One region of the Pseudomonas tensinigenes genome, then DNA from elsewhere that is predicted to be linked to it. Evidence: predicted binding sites of a transcription regulator. Region 1 holds the regulator's gene; each other region holds the start of a gene.

What was found. The regulator FliA, encoded in region 1, starts transcription of late flagellar genes. The targets are predictions, from matches to a motif close to CTAAAGTTTNNNNNNNNNNNGCCGNTAA.
Region 2: a site for FliA is predicted at 2,226-2,253, ahead of HU718_RS03265 (methyl-accepting chemotaxis protein). Genes of this name have one in related genera too.
Region 3: a site for FliA is predicted at 1,801-1,828, ahead of motA (flagellar motor stator protein MotA). Genes of this name have one in related genera too.

Annotation. Positions count from the first base shown of each region.
Region 1 is NZ_CP077089.1:2,051,619-2,057,577, forward strand. It holds gene flhF (flagellar biosynthesis GTPase FlhF) at 1-162, shown strand, start outside; gene fleN (flagellar synthesis regulator FleN) at 279-1,109, shown strand; gene fliA (RNA polymerase sigma factor FliA) at 1,106-1,846, shown strand; gene HU718_RS09050 (chemotaxis response regulator CheY) at 2,013-2,384, shown strand; gene HU718_RS09055 (protein phosphatase CheZ) at 2,403-3,191, shown strand; gene HU718_RS09060 (chemotaxis protein CheA) at 3,246-5,516, shown strand; gene HU718_RS09065 (protein-glutamate methylesterase/protein-glutamine glutaminase) at 5,566-5,959, shown strand, end outside.
Region 2 is NZ_CP077089.1:739,136-745,094, forward strand. It holds gene HU718_RS03260 (potassium/proton antiporter) at 1-219, opposite strand, end outside; gene HU718_RS03265 (methyl-accepting chemotaxis protein) at 543-2,168, opposite strand; gene HU718_RS03270 (hypothetical protein) at 2,447-2,677, shown strand; gene HU718_RS03275 (cell division protein ZapA) at 2,674-2,976, shown strand; gene HU718_RS03280 (methyl-accepting chemotaxis protein) at 3,076-5,013, shown strand; gene HU718_RS03285 (acyl-CoA dehydrogenase) at 5,215-5,959, opposite strand, start outside.
Region 3 is NZ_CP077089.1:821,251-827,209, forward strand. It holds gene rhdA (thiosulfate sulfurtransferase) at 1-149, opposite strand, end outside; gene HU718_RS03570 (HDOD domain-containing protein) at 192-1,730, opposite strand; gene motA (flagellar motor stator protein MotA) at 1,897-2,748, shown strand; gene motB (flagellar motor protein MotB) at 2,752-3,828, shown strand; gene HU718_RS03585 (sterol desaturase family protein) at 3,920-5,053, shown strand; gene HU718_RS03590 (toll/interleukin-1 receptor domain-containing protein) at 5,114-5,599, opposite strand; gene HU718_RS03595 (caspase family protein) at 5,599-5,959, opposite strand, start outside.

The sequences.
Region 1 (5,959 bases):
CTGACCGATGGCCCACGGATTCCGGATGATTTGCATCTGCCGCGCCGTCATCAACTGGTCAGCCGCGCCGTCAGCGTGCAAATGCAGGAAGAACCCAGCGAAGAAGCCATGGCTGACATGTTCGCTGATATCTATCACAGCCCGACCAAGCAGGTAGGCTGAGGTATTCATGAACAGTTTTTGTACCTACATCGATGGTCTGCCATGCATTGTTCCGGTTGTGAACGCGCAGCCAGTAATGTGGCCTCCGTCTATGCAAGACAAGGTAAAGAAATAACATGGGCAGCATGCATCCCGTACAGGTGATCGCGGTGACCGGCGGCAAAGGTGGCGTCGGCAAGACTAACGTGTCAGTGAACTTGTCGCTGGCGCTGGCAGAGCTTGGCCGTCGGGTCATGCTGCTGGACGCCGACCTCGGTCTGGCGAACGTTGACGTATTGTTGGGGCTGACCCCTAAACGCACGCTGGCCGACGTCATCGAAGGCCGTTGCGAGTTGCGCGACGTGCTGTTGCAAGGCCCCGGTGGCATCCGCATCGTCCCGGCCGCGTCCGGCACGCAGAGCATGGTGCACCTGAGCCCGGCGCAACACGCCGGTCTGATTCAGGCGTTCAGCGACATCGGCGACAATCTCGACGTATTGGTGATCGACACCGCTGCGGGTATTGGTGACTCGGTAGTCAGTTTTGTACGCGCCGCGCAGGAAGTGTTGCTGGTGGTCTGCGACGAGCCGACGTCCATTACCGACGCCTACGCGCTGATCAAACTGCTCAACCGCGATTACGGCATGAACCGCTTCCGCGTCCTCGCCAACATGGCGCAGAGCCCGCAGGAAGGGCGCAACCTGTTTGCCAAGTTGACCAAGGTCACGGATCGCTTCCTTGACGTCGCTCTACAATACGTCGGCGCCGTGCCTTACGACGAAAGCGTGCGTAAAGCGGTGCAGAAGCAGCGTGCGGTGTACGAAGCCTTTCCGCGTTCCAAGTGCGCACTGGCGTTCAAGGCGATCGCGCAGAAGGTCGACACCTGGCCGCTGCCCGCCAACCCGCGTGGCCACCTTGAGTTTTTCGTCGAGCGCCTCGTGCAGCAAACGGCAGGGCCCGTGCTATGACAGCAAGCGGTATGAACTACTACAAGAAGTCAGCACGTGACGCGCAGTACGAGTTGATCGAGCGTTACGCGCCACTGGTCAAACGCATTGCCTATCACTTGCTGGCACGCTTGCCGGCGAGTGTGCAGGTCGAAGACCTGATCCAGGCCGGGATGATCGGCCTGCTCGAAGTCTCGACCAAATATGACGCCAGCAAAGGCGCCAGTTTCGAAACGTACGCGGGCATACGAATCCGCGGCGCGATGCTCGACGAAGTGCGCAAAGGGGACTGGGCGCCACGCTCGGTTCACCGCAATACCCGGATGGTCAGCGACGCAATTCGCTCAATTGAAGCTAAAACCGGCCGTGATGCTAAAGATCACGAGGTTGCGGCCGAACTCCAATTGAGTCTCGACGATTACTACGGGATTTTGAATGACACCTTGGGCAGTCGCCTGTTCAGTTTCGACGACCTGTTGCAGGACGGCGAACACGAAGGGCTGCACGAGGATGGCGCGAGTGCTCATATGGAGCCGTCACGCGATCTGGAAGATGAACGCTTCCAGGCGGCGCTGGCGGACGCGATTGCCAATTTGCCGGAGCGTGAGCGACTGGTGTTGGCGCTGTACTACGACGAAGAGCTGAACCTCAAGGAGATCGGTGAAGTCCTTGGCGTCAGTGAATCGCGGGTCAGCCAGTTACACAGCCAGTGCGCGGCCCGTTTGCGGGGGCGTTTGGGGGAGTGGCGAGCGCGCTGAAGGCAGTGTGGGGACACTGCGAACGAGGCTGGTGCGGTGATGAACGGCACCGGTCTTGCTCTGTTGTGCTCCAGACAGTCTTCGAGTGCTGCGCCGATTGATTGAAGTGGCGCGTCCAGGTGCTGGGCGCGTTTAAGACTGCTTGGAGGTCGAATTGAACAAAGACATGAAAATCCTCATCGTTGATGACTTCTCAACGATGCGGCGGATCATCAAGAACCTGCTGCGTGATCTTGGGTTCACCAACACCGTCGAGGCTGACGATGGCGTGACTGCCATTCCAGTGCTCAACAGCGGAAGCATCGACTTTCTGGTAACGGACTGGAACATGCCGGGCATGACCGGTATCGACCTGCTGCGCCACGTGCGTGCCGATGAAAAACTCAAGCACCTGCCAGTGCTGATGGTGACTGCAGAAGCCAAGCGCGAGCAGATCATCGAGGCCGCTCAGGCCGGTGTAAACGGCTACGTAGTCAAACCTTTCACGGCTCAGGCGTTGAAAGACAAAATCGAGAAGATTTTCGAACGCATCGGCTGATGAACGCGCGGGGGAGCTATGGAGCATAACGAATCTTCACAGGGCGATTTCGAGTCGACCCTGAAAAAACACGCGGTCGAACTGGTCGAAAGCCTTGAAAAAGGCAGGTTCGGCGACGCTGTGCAACTGATCCATGAGCTCAATCAGACCCGTGACCGTGGCCTGTATCAGGAAGTGGGCAAGCTCACACGTGAACTGCACAGTGCGATCGTCAACTTCCAGATCGACCCGAACATGCCGCAGGCCGAGGAAGTGTCGCAAATCACCGACGCCACCGAACGCCTGGGCTATGTGGTCAAGCTGACGGAAGCCGCGGCCAACCGCACCATGGATCTGGTGGAAAGCGCCACGCCGGTGGTCAACAGTCTGGCTGATGAAGCGCAGACCTTGAGTGCCGATTGGGGTCGCTTCATGCGTCGCGAGGTCGGGGCTGAAGAGTTCCGTGAACTGGCGCGCCGGGTCGACGGTTTTCTGTCACGCAGCAGCACGGACAACCGTGCGGTGTCGAGCAATCTCAACGACATCCTGCTGGCCCAGGATTACCAGGACCTCACCGGTCAGGTGATCAAGCGTGTGACTCAACTGGTCACCGAAGTCGAAAGCAATTTGCTCAAACTCGTGCTCATGGCCAGTCAGGTCGACCGCTTTGCGGGCATCGAACATGACCGCGCCGCGATGCTTGCAGAAAAAGATCCACAAAAACATCTCTCGCAGGGTGAAGGTCCGCAGATTCATGCCGATAAACGAGAAGACGTTGTGTCCGGTCAGGACGATGTGGACGATTTGTTATCCAGCCTCGGGTTCTAGAGTTTTGGAATTTTAGGTTTTTTGGGTTTTTAGACCTGTAGGAGCACCCCATTAATGAGCTTCGGCGCCGATGAAGAGATCCTTCAGGATTTCCTGGTTGAGGCCGGCGAGATTCTTGAGCAACTGTCCGAACAACTGGTCGAGCTGGAAAGCCGCCCGGATGACGCAGATCTGCTCAACGCAATTTTTCGCGGTTTCCACACTGTAAAAGGGGGCGCCGGCTTCCTTCAGCTCAATGAGCTGGTGGAGTGCTGTCACATCGCCGAAAACGTGTTCGACATCCTGCGCAAGGGTGAGCGTCGCGTTGATGCAGAACTGATGGACGTTGTCCTCGAAGCACTGGACGCGGTGAACAGCATGTTCACTGAGGTTCGTGAGCGTGCGCCGATCACCGCGGCCACCCCGGAACTGCTGGCCGCCCTGGCGCGTCTGGCCGAACCGCAATCGGCGGACGCAGCCCCGGTTTCGCCAGTGGCCGAGATGATCGAAGAACTGGTCGTCGAAGGCGACGCGTCGGGCGACATCACCGATAACGAATTCGAACAGCTGCTGGATTCGCTGAACGCCGTCAAGGCCGAAGCCGAGGCCCCGGCCGCTGCTGCACCTGCGCAAACGGCCGCTGAAGCCGCGAGCGATGAAATCACCGATGCCGAGTTCGAGTCGTTGCTCGATCAGTTGCACGGCAAGGGCCAGTTCGCGGTGGACGCGGTTGCACCAGCGGCGGCAGCCCCTGCGGCTCCGGCCAAGGGCGACAGCTCCGACATCACCGACGACGAATTCGAAGCCCTGCTCGATCAGTTGCATGGCAAGGGCAACTTTGCCGTGGACGCGCTGGAGTCGGCGATTGCTTCGGCACCGGCGCCGGCTGCTCCAGCGGCCGCCGCTGCCGGCAGCGATCTGATCAGCGATCACGAGTTCGAATCGCTGCTCGACGAATTGCACGGTAAAGGCAAGTTCTCCGAAGTCGGCACCGCCGCTGCTGGCAGTGCTTCGACCGTCGCCACGCCTGCCGCCAAGGCACCGGCCGCTGCTGCAGCGCCCAAGCCTGCCGCCAAGCCTGAGCCAAAAGCCGAAGCGCCAAAACCGGCTGCCGCTGCTGCACCGGCTCCGGCCCGTGCGCCGGCAACACCGCCACCGGAAAAACCGGCAAGCGAAGCCGAAACCACCGTGCGCGTCGACACTGCACGTCTCGACGAAATCATGAACATGGTCGGCGAGCTGGTGCTGGTGCGTAACCGTCTGGTGCGCCTGGGTCTGAACAGCGGCGATGAAGCCATGCAAAAGGCCGTGTCGAACCTCGACGTGGTCACGGCTGACTTGCAGACTGCCGTCATGAAGACGCGGATGCAGCCGATCAAGAAGGTCTTCGGGCGCTTCCCGCGCCTGGTTCGTGACCTCGCGCGTCAGCTCAAGAAAGAGATCAACCTGGAACTGGTGGGTGAAGAAACCGACCTCGACAAAAACCTTGTCGAGGCCCTGGCCGACCCGCTGGTCCACTTGGTGCGCAACGCCGTCGACCACGGCATCGAGTCGCCGGAAGAACGCGAAGCGTCGGGCAAGGCCCGTGGTGGTCGTGTTGTTCTGGCGGCCGAGCAAGAGGGCGACCATATCCTGCTGTCGATTTCCGATGACGGCAAAGGCATGGACCCGAACGTCCTGCGCGCCATCGCGGTTAAACGCGGTGTGATGGACAAGGACGCGGCCGATCGCCTCAGCGACACCGAGTGCTACAACCTGATTTTCGCCCCGGGTTTCTCGACCAAGACCGAGATATCCGACGTCTCCGGCCGTGGCGTCGGCATGGACGTGGTGAAGACCAAGATTTCCCAGCTCAACGGTTCGATCAACATCTACTCGACCAAGGGCCAAGGCTCGAAGATCGTCATCAAGGTGCCGCTGACCCTCGCGATCATGCCAACCCTGATGGTGATGCTCGGCAATCAGGCGTTTGCGTTCCCGCTGGTCAACGTCAACGAAATCTTCCACCTCGACCTGTCGACCACCAACGTCGTCGACGGTCAGGAAGTGGTGATCGTGCGGGACAAGGCGCTGCCATTGTTCTACCTCAAGCGCTGGCTGGTCAGCTCCGCCGCTCACGAAGAGCAGCGTGAAGGCCACGTGGTGATCCTTTCGGTGGGCACCCAGCGGATCGGCTTCGTCGTCGATCAACTGGTCGGTCAGGAAGAAGTGGTCATCAAGCCATTGGGCAAAATGCTGCAGGGCACTCCGGGCATGTCCGGCGCCACCATCACGGGTGACGGCCGCATCGCGCTGATTCTCGATGTTCCAAGCATGCTCAAGCGTTACGCCGCACGGCGTATTTGAATCCGGGGCGGCGGGGCGACAACGTCCCGCTGCACCTAATGGAGTGTTTATGGCAGTCAAAGTCCTGGTGGTGGACGATTCGGGTTTTTTCCGCCGCCGCGTCTCGGAAATTCTTTCAGCGGATCCGAGCATTCAGGTGGTCGGCACCGCCACCAACGGTAAAGAGGCGATCGATCAGGCGCTGGCACTCAAGCCGGACGTGATCACCATGGACTACGAGATGCCGATGATGGATGGCATCACGGCAGTGCGGCACATCATGCAGCGCTGCCCGACCCCGGTGTTGATGTTCTCCTCGCTGACCCACGAAGGCGCCCGGGTCACCCTCGATGCGCTGGACGCCGGCGCGGTGGATTTCCTGCCGAAGAATTTCGAAGACATCTCGCGCAATCCCGAGAAGGTCAAGCAATTGCTGTGCGAGAAGGTGCATAGCATCTCGCGCA
Region 2 (5,959 bases), 1.3 Mb from region 1:
GAGGAGGATCACCGCCAGTGCGAGGTTGCCGACCAGATAGGCCGTCGGGTAGTTATCGAAAATGATCCCGCCGCCATCGACCCCGGCGGCCATGCCGACAGCGAGGATGATGACCAGAATCGGGATGCCGAGACGGGAAGAAAGTGAGCTGACGAGAATGCTTGCGCCTACCAGCAACGCGCCGATCAAGAACAGGCTGTTGATGGTCGTCGCATTCAAAGGCAGTACTCCAGAAGCGTAAAGACGGGCACAAACTGACCATGCAGTCTGCGTGCCAGCGATTCTAACCTGTTGAAATGTGATGCTGTCAAAAAGGTTTTTACGTTGGGGGATTCGAGGTTTGGGTTCGGCTGGCGATTGCTGCCCTCACCCTAGCCCTCTCCCAGGGGGAGAGGGGACTGATCGCGGTGTTTGTGCGAGGTACGCTGACTTGCAATATCGAGCCGAACTCAAAATCTGAAAGGCCCCCAATCTGCTCCCTTTCCCCCTCTCCCTCTGGGAGAGGGCTGGGGTGAGGGTGCTTTTGATCTTGATCTACTAAATTAAAGGCTGAACCGCCCAACCATGTTGTTCAGATCCAGCGCCAACCGCGACAGTTCATTACTCGCCGCACTGGTCTGATTCGCGCCCGTCGCCGATTGCACCGACAAATCACGAATATTCACCAGATTGCGATCCACTTCCCGCGCCACTTGCGCCTGCTCTTCGGCGGCGCTGGCGATCACCAGGTTGCGCTCGTTGATTTCGACGATGGCGGTGTTGATGGTGTCCAGCGACATGCCGGCACCACGGGCGATGTTCAGGGTCGACTCGGCGCGCTCGGTGCTGTTGCGCATCGAATCCACGGCGTGTTCGGTGCCGCTCTGAATGCTGCCGATCATCCGCTCGATTTCGCTGGTCGACTGCTGGGTGCGGTGCGCCAGGGCACGTACTTCGTCTGCTACCACGGCAAAACCACGACCGGCTTCACCGGCGCGTGCCGCTTCAATCGCTGCGTTCAGTGCCAGCAGGTTGGTCTGATCGGCCAGACCACGAATCACGTCGAGCACCTTGCCGATGTCACGGGATTCATTAGCCAGATCACCGATCAGAGACGCTGTGCTCTGCACATCGGCGCTCATGCGTTCGATCGCGCTAACGGTTTCCTGCACCAGATCACGCCCGTCACCGGCGGAAGTGGTGGCGTTTTTCGAGGCTTCCGAAGTGCTCACGGCGTTGCGCGCGACTTCTTCCACGGCGCTCGTCATTTCATTGACCGCAGTGGCCGCCTGTTCGATTTCATTGTTCTGCTGAGTCAGGCCGCGCGCGCTTTCGTCGGTGACGCTGTTCAGTTCTTCAGCCGCCGAAGCCAATTGAGTGGCCGAGCCGGAAATACGCTGCAGGGTGTCACGCAGCTTCGATTGCATCTTGGCCATGGCCGCGAGCAGACGTCCTGCCTCGTCTTCACCGTCAACGTGGATCGGCTGGGTCAGGTTGCCTTCGGCGATGGTTTCCGCAGCTTCCAATGCTTTGGAGATCGGCTTGGTGATGCTCACAGTCAGCAGCCAGGCAAAGAGGAACGTCAGGCCAGTGGCGATCACCAACAGCGTAACCACAAGGTTGAAAGACATCGAAAACTGCTCGCTCGCGCCTTTATCCGTCTCGGCGATTTGCTGAGTGTTGATCTCCAGCAAACGCGCCAGGGCGGTGTTCACCGCTTCCGAGTTGCTCAGCAAGTCCGAGTTGAGCATTTGCCGCAGTTCATCAATCTGATTGTTGCGCGACAGGGTTTTCATCCGGTCTTCAAGCTGGCGGTACTGCGCGAGCAACTGCACGTATTGATCGTAAGCCGCACGTTCTTGCGGGCCGTCGATCAACGGTTCGTAGGCGCGCTGGGCGTCGGCGATCTGCTTGTTGCGCAACTCGAACAGTTCGACAGTCTTTTGTTGAACGTCCGGTTCACGGTTGATCAGCAACCGATACGACAAAACGCGCAGGCGCAGGGTCAGTTGGGTGAATTCGTCGAGGGCTTTGATGGAAGGCACGCTGGCCGTGGCGATGTCTTCGCCTGCTGCGCGGATTTTGCTCATCTGATTCAGCGCGAACACGCCGAGAATCAGCATCAGGCCGCCGATCAGGGCGAAACCGGTAAACGCCCGTGGGGCGATATTCATATTGCGGAGGGACATGGGCGGATACCAAGAGAGGGCCGCTTCCATGCGGGCTGAGACTGCTGTATGGATGACTTATCGGTCATACGACTAAAGTCTTGAGGCACTGTGCGTATTTGTCGCAGAAGGGCTTGGGCGACGAAGTGCAGGAACCAGATCGGCAGATCACAGTCTTTAAAACTCGCAGGAACGGTCGGCCGCCAGGAAAATCAAGGCTTTGCGCCGGTTTAACCCTGGCATCCGTGATGACTTTTCTTTATCGTACGCGCCCTTTGAAAAACGCTTGGAAGATCAAAATGTTGGAAGCATCCCTCAGCCAATTGGAACAGCTCGTCAGCGACCTGGTGCAACAGAACCAGACCCTCGCGCAAACCAACCAGACCCTGTCCACGGAACTGGCCCAGGCCAAGGATGAAAACGAAAGCCTGCAACTGAACCTGATGGAGCAGGAAGAAAAGCACGGCGCCACTGCTGCACGCATTCAGGCACTGGTTGATCGCGTCAACGCCGGTCCTGTCAGCGCATGAACCACCACACAGCAGGGGTAAAAGTCGTCTCCATTCTCGGGGAGGACTATTCGATCAAGGCACCGGCCGGGGAAGAACAGACCCTGCTGGACGCGGCCATGATGCTCAAGGCTGCGCTGGACGACACCAAACGCAAATACCCGACGCTGATCGGTGATCGCTTGCTGGTGTTGGCGGCGATGAATCTGTGCTCGCAGCAGATCGAAATGAAGAAGCAACACCAGGAAGAACTCGACCGTTACCAAGAGCAAGTCAGCGCCACGGTCGACACCATCGCCAAGACCATTAACCAGGGTTAATGGAGCTGCGCACAACCAAAGAATAGATTGTCGACTGAGTTGTATACAATCGGCACGGCTGTTGCATTGTTTCGGCCACTTATTCTTTGGGGGTGCTCCATGCAGTTGTGGCGACGCAGTATTCAATGGCAGCTGATTCTCAGCATGGGCACGGCCCTGCTGATCAGCATCCTGATCGTGGTTGGCATTTATACCCTGGTGGTCAACCGCCTCGCCCAGAGCTATCTGGTCGAACAAGCCCTGCCGTCGAGCATCGAAGCGACGCGTAACGATATCGAACGCATCCTTGTGCAACCGCTGACGGCGGCCAAGGATATTGCCAGCAACACAATGGTCCGCGACTGGCTCGCTACTGGCGAAGACAGCAGCAAAACGGCGGGCTTCGCGCAGTATCTGGAAGGCATCCGCGCCGAACATAAAGCCTTTACCGCTTTGATCATCGGCACCGAATCCAATCATTACATCACCGAAAAAGGCCTGGATCGCACCCTCAGCCGTTCAAAACCGGCTGACGCGTGGTTCTATTCCTTCCTCGACAGCAATCAGCCGCGCACTCTCAATATCGACAACGACGGCGCCACCGGAGAACTGGCGCTGTTCATCGATCTGAAGGTCGAGCAGGCCGGCAAAGTCGTCGGTGTGGCCGGGCTCGGTTTGAGCATGAAAGAGCTGTCGGAGCTGATTCACAACTTCAGCTTTGGCGAGCGCGGCAAGGTCTATCTTGTGCGTTCCGACGGTTTGATCCAGGTGCATCCCGAGGCGCAGTTCAGCGGCAAACGCACCTTGAGCGAGCAGATCGGCGCCAATGCAGCGCAGGCCGTCATGGGCCAGAAAACGGCGATCAGCAGCAGCTTCCAGAGGGATGGCGAAGATTTCCTCGCCTTCAGCCTGCCGTTGCGTGATCTGGGCTGGACTCTGGTGGCCGAAGTGCCGCAATCGCAGATCTACGCCGAAGCCCGTAAAGCGATGTGGATGAGCGGCGGCATTGGTCTGGCCGTGGCACTGGTGTGCCTCGCGTTGGTGGTGTGGCTGGCGCAAGGTTTGGTGCGGCCGATTCGCCAAGTAACAGCTGCATTGGTAGCAATCGGTAGCGGTGGGGGAGATTTGACCCACCGGTTAGATTCCAGTCGCGCCGATGAGTTGGGCGACCTCGCGCGCGGCTTCAATCGTTTCCTCGACAGCCAGCGCGGGATGATCGCTGAAGTGCTGACCACCAGCGAGCGTCTGCGTACGGCAGTGGGGCAAGTGGCGAAAGTGGTGGAGAACACCGCAGAGCGCTCGGGTCGTCAGCAGGAAATGACTGACATGGTCGCGACTGCCGTTCACGAGATGGGTCTGACCGTGCAGGAGATTGCGCAGAACGCTGGTAATGCGGCACTGGCCTCGCAAACCGCGCGCGATGAAGCGATGCAGGCGCGGGAAGTGGTCGGTGGCTCGATTCGGCATATTGAAAGCATGTCCGATGAGATTGGCGTTGCGGCGGGGGCAGTGGGGGAGCTGGCGCATCAAGTGGCGTCGATCGACTCGGTGTTAGCTGTGATTCGCGGGGTGTCCGAGCAGACCAATCTTTTGGCGCTGAACGCGGCGATCGAAGCGGCGCGGGCTGGGGATATGGGGCGCGGCTTTGCGGTTGTCGCTGATGAAGTGCGCACCTTGGCGCGACGCACTCAAGCGTCTACTGACGAGATTCAGCAGATGATCGGTAGCCTCAAGCAAGGTGCGGAAAACGCCGTGTCGTCGATGCGTACCGGCCAGGCGGCGACTGGCACCGGGGTTGAGTCGAGTCAGCGCACCGGGGCGTCGCTGACGGCGATTACCGGTCAGGTCGAGCGCATCAGCGACATGAACCATCAGGTGGCGACGGCGACGGAAGAGCAGTCGGCGGTGACTGAAGAGATCAACCGTAATGTGCAGGGGATTTCTGATCTGGCGCGGGCGACGGCGGGGGAGGTGCGGGCGTGTCGTGAAGACTGCCAGATGTTGCAGAGGTTGGCGGATGATTTGGCAAGGCAGATGGGTGGGTTCAAGTTGAGTTGAGTGTTGAGCCAGAAAAGCCCCTCACCCTAACCCTCTCCCAGGGGGAGAGGGGACTGACCGAGGTGTCTTTCGCTATACATCGACCTGAAAACGCCAGTCGATTATGGATTCGGTGAGCTTCTTTCAGGTCGACGGAGTATTCAAGCATCCCCCGTTCGGCCCCCTCTCCCTCCGGGAGAGGGCTGGGGTGAGGGTGGCGTTTCAGAACCAAGCATCCTGCATCGCCAGACACGTATCATCCCGCGCCTCCAGCAACACCAGCTCATGGTGGCAACCCGGCACTTCCCACGTCAGAAAATACCGCGCCGCCTGCAACTTGCCCTTATAGAAGTCAGCATCCGCTGCATTCCCTTTGGCCAACCCTTCCTCGGCACGAATCGCCTGCTCCAGCCAGCGCCAGCCAATCACCGTGTGCCCGAACACCTTCAGGTACAGCGCAGAGTTCGCCAGGCTGCTATTGACCTTGCCCTGTGCCAGATCGGTCAACAAACCGATGGTCACCGTTTGCAGGCGCGCCACCAGTTTCTCTAAAGGCTCACGCAACGCGGTCAGCGATTCGTATGCCGTTGCGCGCTCAGCCGTGTTGGCGATCAGTCGAATCAGTTGCTTCAGTCCCGCGCCGCCGTTCTGCGCCAGTTTGCGCCCGAGCAAGTCCAGCGACTGAATACCGTGGGTGCCTTCATGGATCGGGTTCAAGCGGTTATCGCGGTAGTACTGCTCCACCGGGTATTCACGGGTATAACCGTGACCGCCGAGAATCTGGATCGCCAGTTCGTTGGCCTTGAGGCAGAACTCCGATGGCCAGGATTTGACGATCGGAGTCAGCAAATCCAGCAACTCATGCGCCTGTTTACGCTCGGCTTCAGACTCAAGCGTGGTGGTGTCATCGAACAAACGGGCGGCATACAAACCGAGGTCAAAGGCACCTTCGACGTAGGATTTTTGC
Region 3 (5,959 bases), 1.2 Mb from region 1:
TTCGGGTCGACAAAACGTGCGCCGGGAAGATGACCTTCGGTGTAGCGGGCAGCGCTGGTCAGATCCACCAGAATCAGTTCAGGGGAATCGAGACGCGGGAGCAGGTCGCTCGGCTCGATGACGAGCGGCAAGCCAGAGAAGTCAGACATGTGAGGTCTCCAGAGCACAAAGGGGAGGATTGTAGCGCAGCCTCATCGGCCACGGCTGCTAAAGCTGTGCAGGGCTTTTTCTATGCACTGCGCGGTTTTGCCAAAGGCTTGCACGGTGATGTCGGCGAAGGGTCCGCCGCCCTGATCGGCCACCACAATCATGATGACCCGGCCGTTATTGACCAGAGAGCGCAGGAACAGATGCTCGCCACGAAACAGCGTGCGCAGGCTCGGCGGCAGCAGGGCGGAGAACTGTGCATTGTTGTCCGGGTTGATGCGCACCTGCGCTTGTTGCGCGAGTAAACGTTGCAGCACGCTACTTTGGCTGACGGCAAAAGTCAGTGCAGCGGCTTCTTTCGGCAAACCATAGGTTTGCTGCACACGCAGACTGGATTGGCTGCGGTCTGCCATCAGGATCATCACCCGGCGCATGCCGCTGGCGGCCAAGGCATCGCGCGCCGCGACGGTCAGGCTCATCGCATTGGTGAAGCGGCTCGGTTCTGCCAGCAATTCGGCGCATTGCTTGCGCCATTGGCCCAAGTCCTCAGCTGTCGGCGCGGCGGCGGGCAACAGGCCGGCGGGTAAACGACGGGTGCCCCACGGCCACAACAGCGAAACGGCCGGGTGCCACAGATCGGGCATCGCGTGATAACGCGCGCTGTTGGCGGCTTGTTGGTGCAACTGTTGCTGCACTTCGTCCATCGAGATTTGCAGATAAAGGCTGGTCAGGTACTGCCAGCGTTCGCTGTGCGGACTTTCCCAGGCCTGTTGCGCCGACAGCGCCAGACCGTTGGCCAGCAGTACGCTATTAGCCGGTTGATTAAGCCAGCGGCGCAGCGTCGGGTCATCGTCGAGGCGATTCTGCTGGCGTAGCGGATGCTCGCTGTCGCGGGCGATGCGCAGCACTTTCACCAGTTCGCGCTGTTCACTGAGCAGCAGTTTGTAGCCCTGCTGCACCCAGATCGGCAGATGCCAGGCCTGCACCAGTGCCTCGGCAATTTTCAGCAGGCGCACGCCGAACAATTGCTTTTCGACGGTGCGGGCCGACTCGCCCTTGTGGATAACCCGCAGCTCCCATTCCTCAAGCAGTTGCGGATAAGTCAGCGCCAATGGCCACAGCGGCGACAGAAACAGCAGGCTGCCCCAATGAATGTCCTGCCACAGCCGCGCCAGGCGACTGGCGAAAAAACCGTTGGCCTGTTGCGTTGCGTGCTGGCTGATCATCTGCAACTGGCGCAGGGCCTTGGGGATTTGCATCTGCGGTTCGGCGGGCAGGCGCGCGAGCAATTCTTCGGTGCGGGCAAGGCCCAGACGGTTGATTGCCACCTCGAGATTTTCCGCCGGCGCGGCCATGGTGCCGTGGGTGTGACGATTCGCCTCACGAATGATGCTCAAGGCCAGTGCCGGGCTGTCCTGCATCAGGTCGGCGATGTCACGCAACGAGCTGCGGTTGTCACGGATCGCGCGGCAGACTTTGTCGTGAGCCTCTTGCGGCACGGGCAGTCGCACGCCATCGAGCAACTTTACCCAGCCGTCGAGGGTGGTCGGTTTTGCGTGTGGGACGTTCGTTTCATTAGCCATGTCTGGAGGGGATCTTCACTGACTGTAGACGCGCCCGGCATGGGCTAAATTGGCTTTTCGCCTGAACTGGCTATAGTCTGGCGCAGTTTTGCCGATAAGTAGAAGAAGAGATTTTTTAACTTCCGAATATGACCTTGAACCCGACTTAAATAAGTACTTTCTACCTATGGCTAAAATTATCGGCATCATCGTCGTATTCGCGAGCGTGCTCGGCGGATACGTGCTCTCCCACGGCAAGATTGCCGCCTTGATCCAGCCTTTCGAGGTGTTGATCATCGGTGGTGCTGCACTCGGTGCATTCCTGCAGGCCAACCCCGGCTACATGACGATGCACGTGCTCAAGAAATCCCTGAGCATGTTCAGTTCGCGCTTCAGCCACACGTTCTATCTGGAAGTGCTCGGCCTGATCTACGAGATCCTCAACAAGAGCCGCCGCGAAGGCATGATGGCCATTGAAGGCGACATCGAAGATGCCGCCGCGAGCCCGATTTTCGCCAAGTACCCGGCGGTGCTCAAAGACGAACGCATGACCGCGTTCATCTGCGATTACCTGCGCATCATGTCGTCCGGCAACATGGCCCCGCACGAGCTGGAAGGCTTGTTCGACATGGAGCTGTACAGCCTGAAAGAAGACCTCGAACACCCGTCCCACGCGGTGAACGGCATCGCCGACGCCATGCCCGGTTTCGGTATCGTCGCGGCGGTACTCGGTATCGTGGTGACCATGGCCTCGCTGGGTGAAGGCGATCAGAAGTCCATCGGTCTGCACGTGGGTGCGGCACTGGTCGGTACCTTCTTCGGTATTCTTGCGGCGTACGGTTTCTTCGGTCCGCTGGCGCATTCCCTGGCTCACGATGCCAAGGAAGAACTGAACGTCTATGAAGCCATCAAGGCTTCGTTGGTGGCTTCGGCTTCCGGCATGCCGCCATCGCTGGCAGTCGAGTTTGGTCGCAAGGTGCTGTACCCGGCCCACCGTCCAAGCTTTGCCGAGCTGGAACAAGCCGTTCGCGGTCGCTAAGAAATGGAAAATAATCAGCCGATTATCATCAAGCGCGTCAAGCGCATAGCCGGCGGGCATCACGGCGGGGCGTGGAAAATCGCCTTCGCCGACTTCGCCACGGCGATGATGGCGTTCTTCCTGGTGTTGTGGCTGCTGTCCACCGCCACGCCGGAGCAGAAGATCGCCATCGCCGGTTACTTCAAAGACCCGGTCGGCTTCTCTGAAAGCGGCACGCCGTACATCATCGACCTGGGCGGCACGCCGACCCTGGCGCCGGAAAACACCCTCAACCCTGAGGTGAAGTCGCAGCCGCAACCCGACAAGGTCACGGTCGACACCGAACAGGTTGAAGGCATGGCCGAGCAGGTCGAGAAGGAACGTCTTGAGCTGCTCCTGCAAGAACTGCAGAACAAGGTCGACGAGAACCCGCAACTGCAGAAGTTCAAGGACCAGATCCTCTTCGAGATCACCCCGAACGGCTTGCGCATCCAGATCATGGACGCCGAGAACCGGCCGATGTTCGACTCGGGTTCCGCACGCCTGAAGCCGTACTTCGAAGACATCCTGCTGGCCATGGCTGACACCATCAAAGCGGTGCCGAACAAGATCAGCATCAGCGGCCACACCGACGCCAAGCCGTACACCGGCACCGGTGATTTCGGTAACTGGGAATTGTCGGCCAACCGTGCCAACGCCGCGCGTCGTGCCTTGATCGCCGGCAGCTATCCGGATGCGCAAGTGGCGCGGGTCGTCGGTTATGCCTCGTCGGCGCTGTTCGACAAGGAAAATCCGTTCAACCCGGTCAACCGTCGTATCGATATCGTGGTGCTGACCAAGAAAGCCCAAGCGGCCATCGAAGGTGCGCAAGGTGCAGACGCTGCGAAGCCAGCGGATCAAGGTCAGAACGGCGCCGCTCCAGCGACGCCGGTTGATCCGAACGCACTGCCAGCGGATCAGCAACCGGTGCCTGCACACGAGCTGCGCGAACGCTTGAACCTGTTCGACGACGCTGCGCCGAAACCGCCTGAGCCGGGGAGTGCGGCGCCCGCGCCTGCTGCCCCTCCAGCCACTGTGCCGGCCCCCACGCCGAAACAGTGACCGACAAAAAGCCACGGTTACCGTGGCTTTTTTGTATCTGCCTGCGTCGCAATGACCAGTCGCAGTTTTCGCAATCACGGAAGATCAGTAAATGGAAAGACTCAAAGCCTATTTTCAACGGCATGGCAACGCACCCTTCAAATTTGGCGAGGGGCGGGTCAGTGGCTATATATCAGCCACCCTCGGACTGTTGAGCCTGCTGGCGGTGTTCTGCTTCCTGTTTCCCGAGTGGCTGACCACAGCCGAACTGCGCAAGGTCTATGATGAACAGTTCGCGCGAACCACGCTATTGCTCGGTCTGGTGGTTTCATTCAGCCTCGGCACCCTGAATATCCTGCTCAACAAACGCAAGCGTCTGGGGATTACCGGTCTGGTTGCATCGGGCCTGGCGGTGTTCCTTGGGGGCACCAACGTACAAGTCAGCTCGATCGGGCAGACCCCGTACTCGTTGGGTCTGGACTGGTTCGTGCTGGCGCTGCTGGTATCGGCCATCGTGTTCATTCCTCTGGAGAAGCTCTACTCCAAGGATCCCGAGCAAAACATCCTGCGCCCGCACTGGCGCACCGACCTGACCTACTTCTTCGTCAGCCACATGCTGGTGCAATTCATCCTGATCTTCATCACTGCCTCGTCGAGTTACATCGCCGGTTGGGCGATGTCGCCGAGCGTGCAGACCAGCGTACAAAGCCTGCCGTTGCTGGTGCAGTTCCTGCTCGCAATCCTGGTTGCGGATCTCGGCCAGTATTGGCTGCACCGGCTCTATCACGTGGTGCCATTTCTGTGGCGCCTCCACGCGGTGCATCACTCCAGCACGCACATGGACTGGCTCGCCGGCTCGCGCGTGCACTTCATCGAAATCCTGCTGACCCGCACCGGCGTGCTGGTGCCGTTGATGCTGCTGGGCTTCGCCCCGCAAGCGTTGAATGCCTATGTGATTCTGGTCGGTGTCCAGGCCGTACTGGCCCACGCCAACGTGCGAATCAACGGCGGCTGGCTGAACTACCTGATCGTGCTGCCGCGTTACCACCACTGGCACCACGCCCGGCACAAGGATTACATCTACAAAAACTACGCGATCCACACGCCGCTGGTGGACATGTTGTTCGGCACGTTCAAATTGCCGCCGAAGGAGTGGCCGGTGCGTTACGGCGTGTTCGGCAAAGAATTGCCGGGCGGGATTGTGCGTCAGCATTTATATGCGTTTCGCAAGCCTGAGCCGAAATAGGTTCGGAGGTTGAAGAAAGCCGCGTTTGATACGCGGCTTTTTTGTGCCTGCCGATGGGCTCTAAAAACCGCGCCGAATGCGGTTTTTCAGTTGGTCGTGGAATACCTCTGCGTTGCGTTTGTAGGTGCCGCTAAAGGATTCATTGCTCGAATCCAGCGTCATCGAACGCTTGCTCGACACCTCCTCACGATACGCATCGATAAAAAAATTCAGATCTTTATCCGTGCTCAACTTCGGCCACTTGTCCAGGTACAACGGCAATTCTGCGGGGCCGGTCTTGAACGAGCAGATCCGGCGGTTGCTGATAGTCGCCTCACCAATTTCGAACGGCACCCACCACGACAACGCGGTCTTCTCCGACACCACCGCCAGCAAATGCGTGCACTCAGTGATGTTGCGGGTGATGACGCCGGTGATGTCATCGGTGGTTTGCGATTCAGGGTCGAGCACGTCGAGGTAGGTTTTGATGTTGGCCTGGATAAGGCGGCTGTTGATGGCGATGGCGTGGGCGCGATCCATGTGGCGGTAGCTGATGAAGACGGGCATCAGAAGTGTCCTTTGAGGGCGAGTTCGCGGTAGTAGGCGCCGAGGGCGGTGAGGCGGCAGCCGGTGGAATTGATGGCCGCGTAATACATGTGTTCGGCGTCCACCGGTTCGATCAGGCTGTGGCGGTTGCACATTTGCAATTGTTTGAAGACGTCGCCGTGATCGGCATCGAACGAGGGTTCTGTGGGCTCGTAACTTGGATCGAGCCTGAAGACGAAACTCGGCTCGGGGAACCAGTCCTTGAGTTTGCGCAGGGTTTCTTCGGCGATCAGCGGTGCCACTTCGCGCAGCGGCACGAACTGCGAGACATTGGTCTTGAATACCGGACGCTGCTCCCAGGCACCCAGTGCATTGTCGACA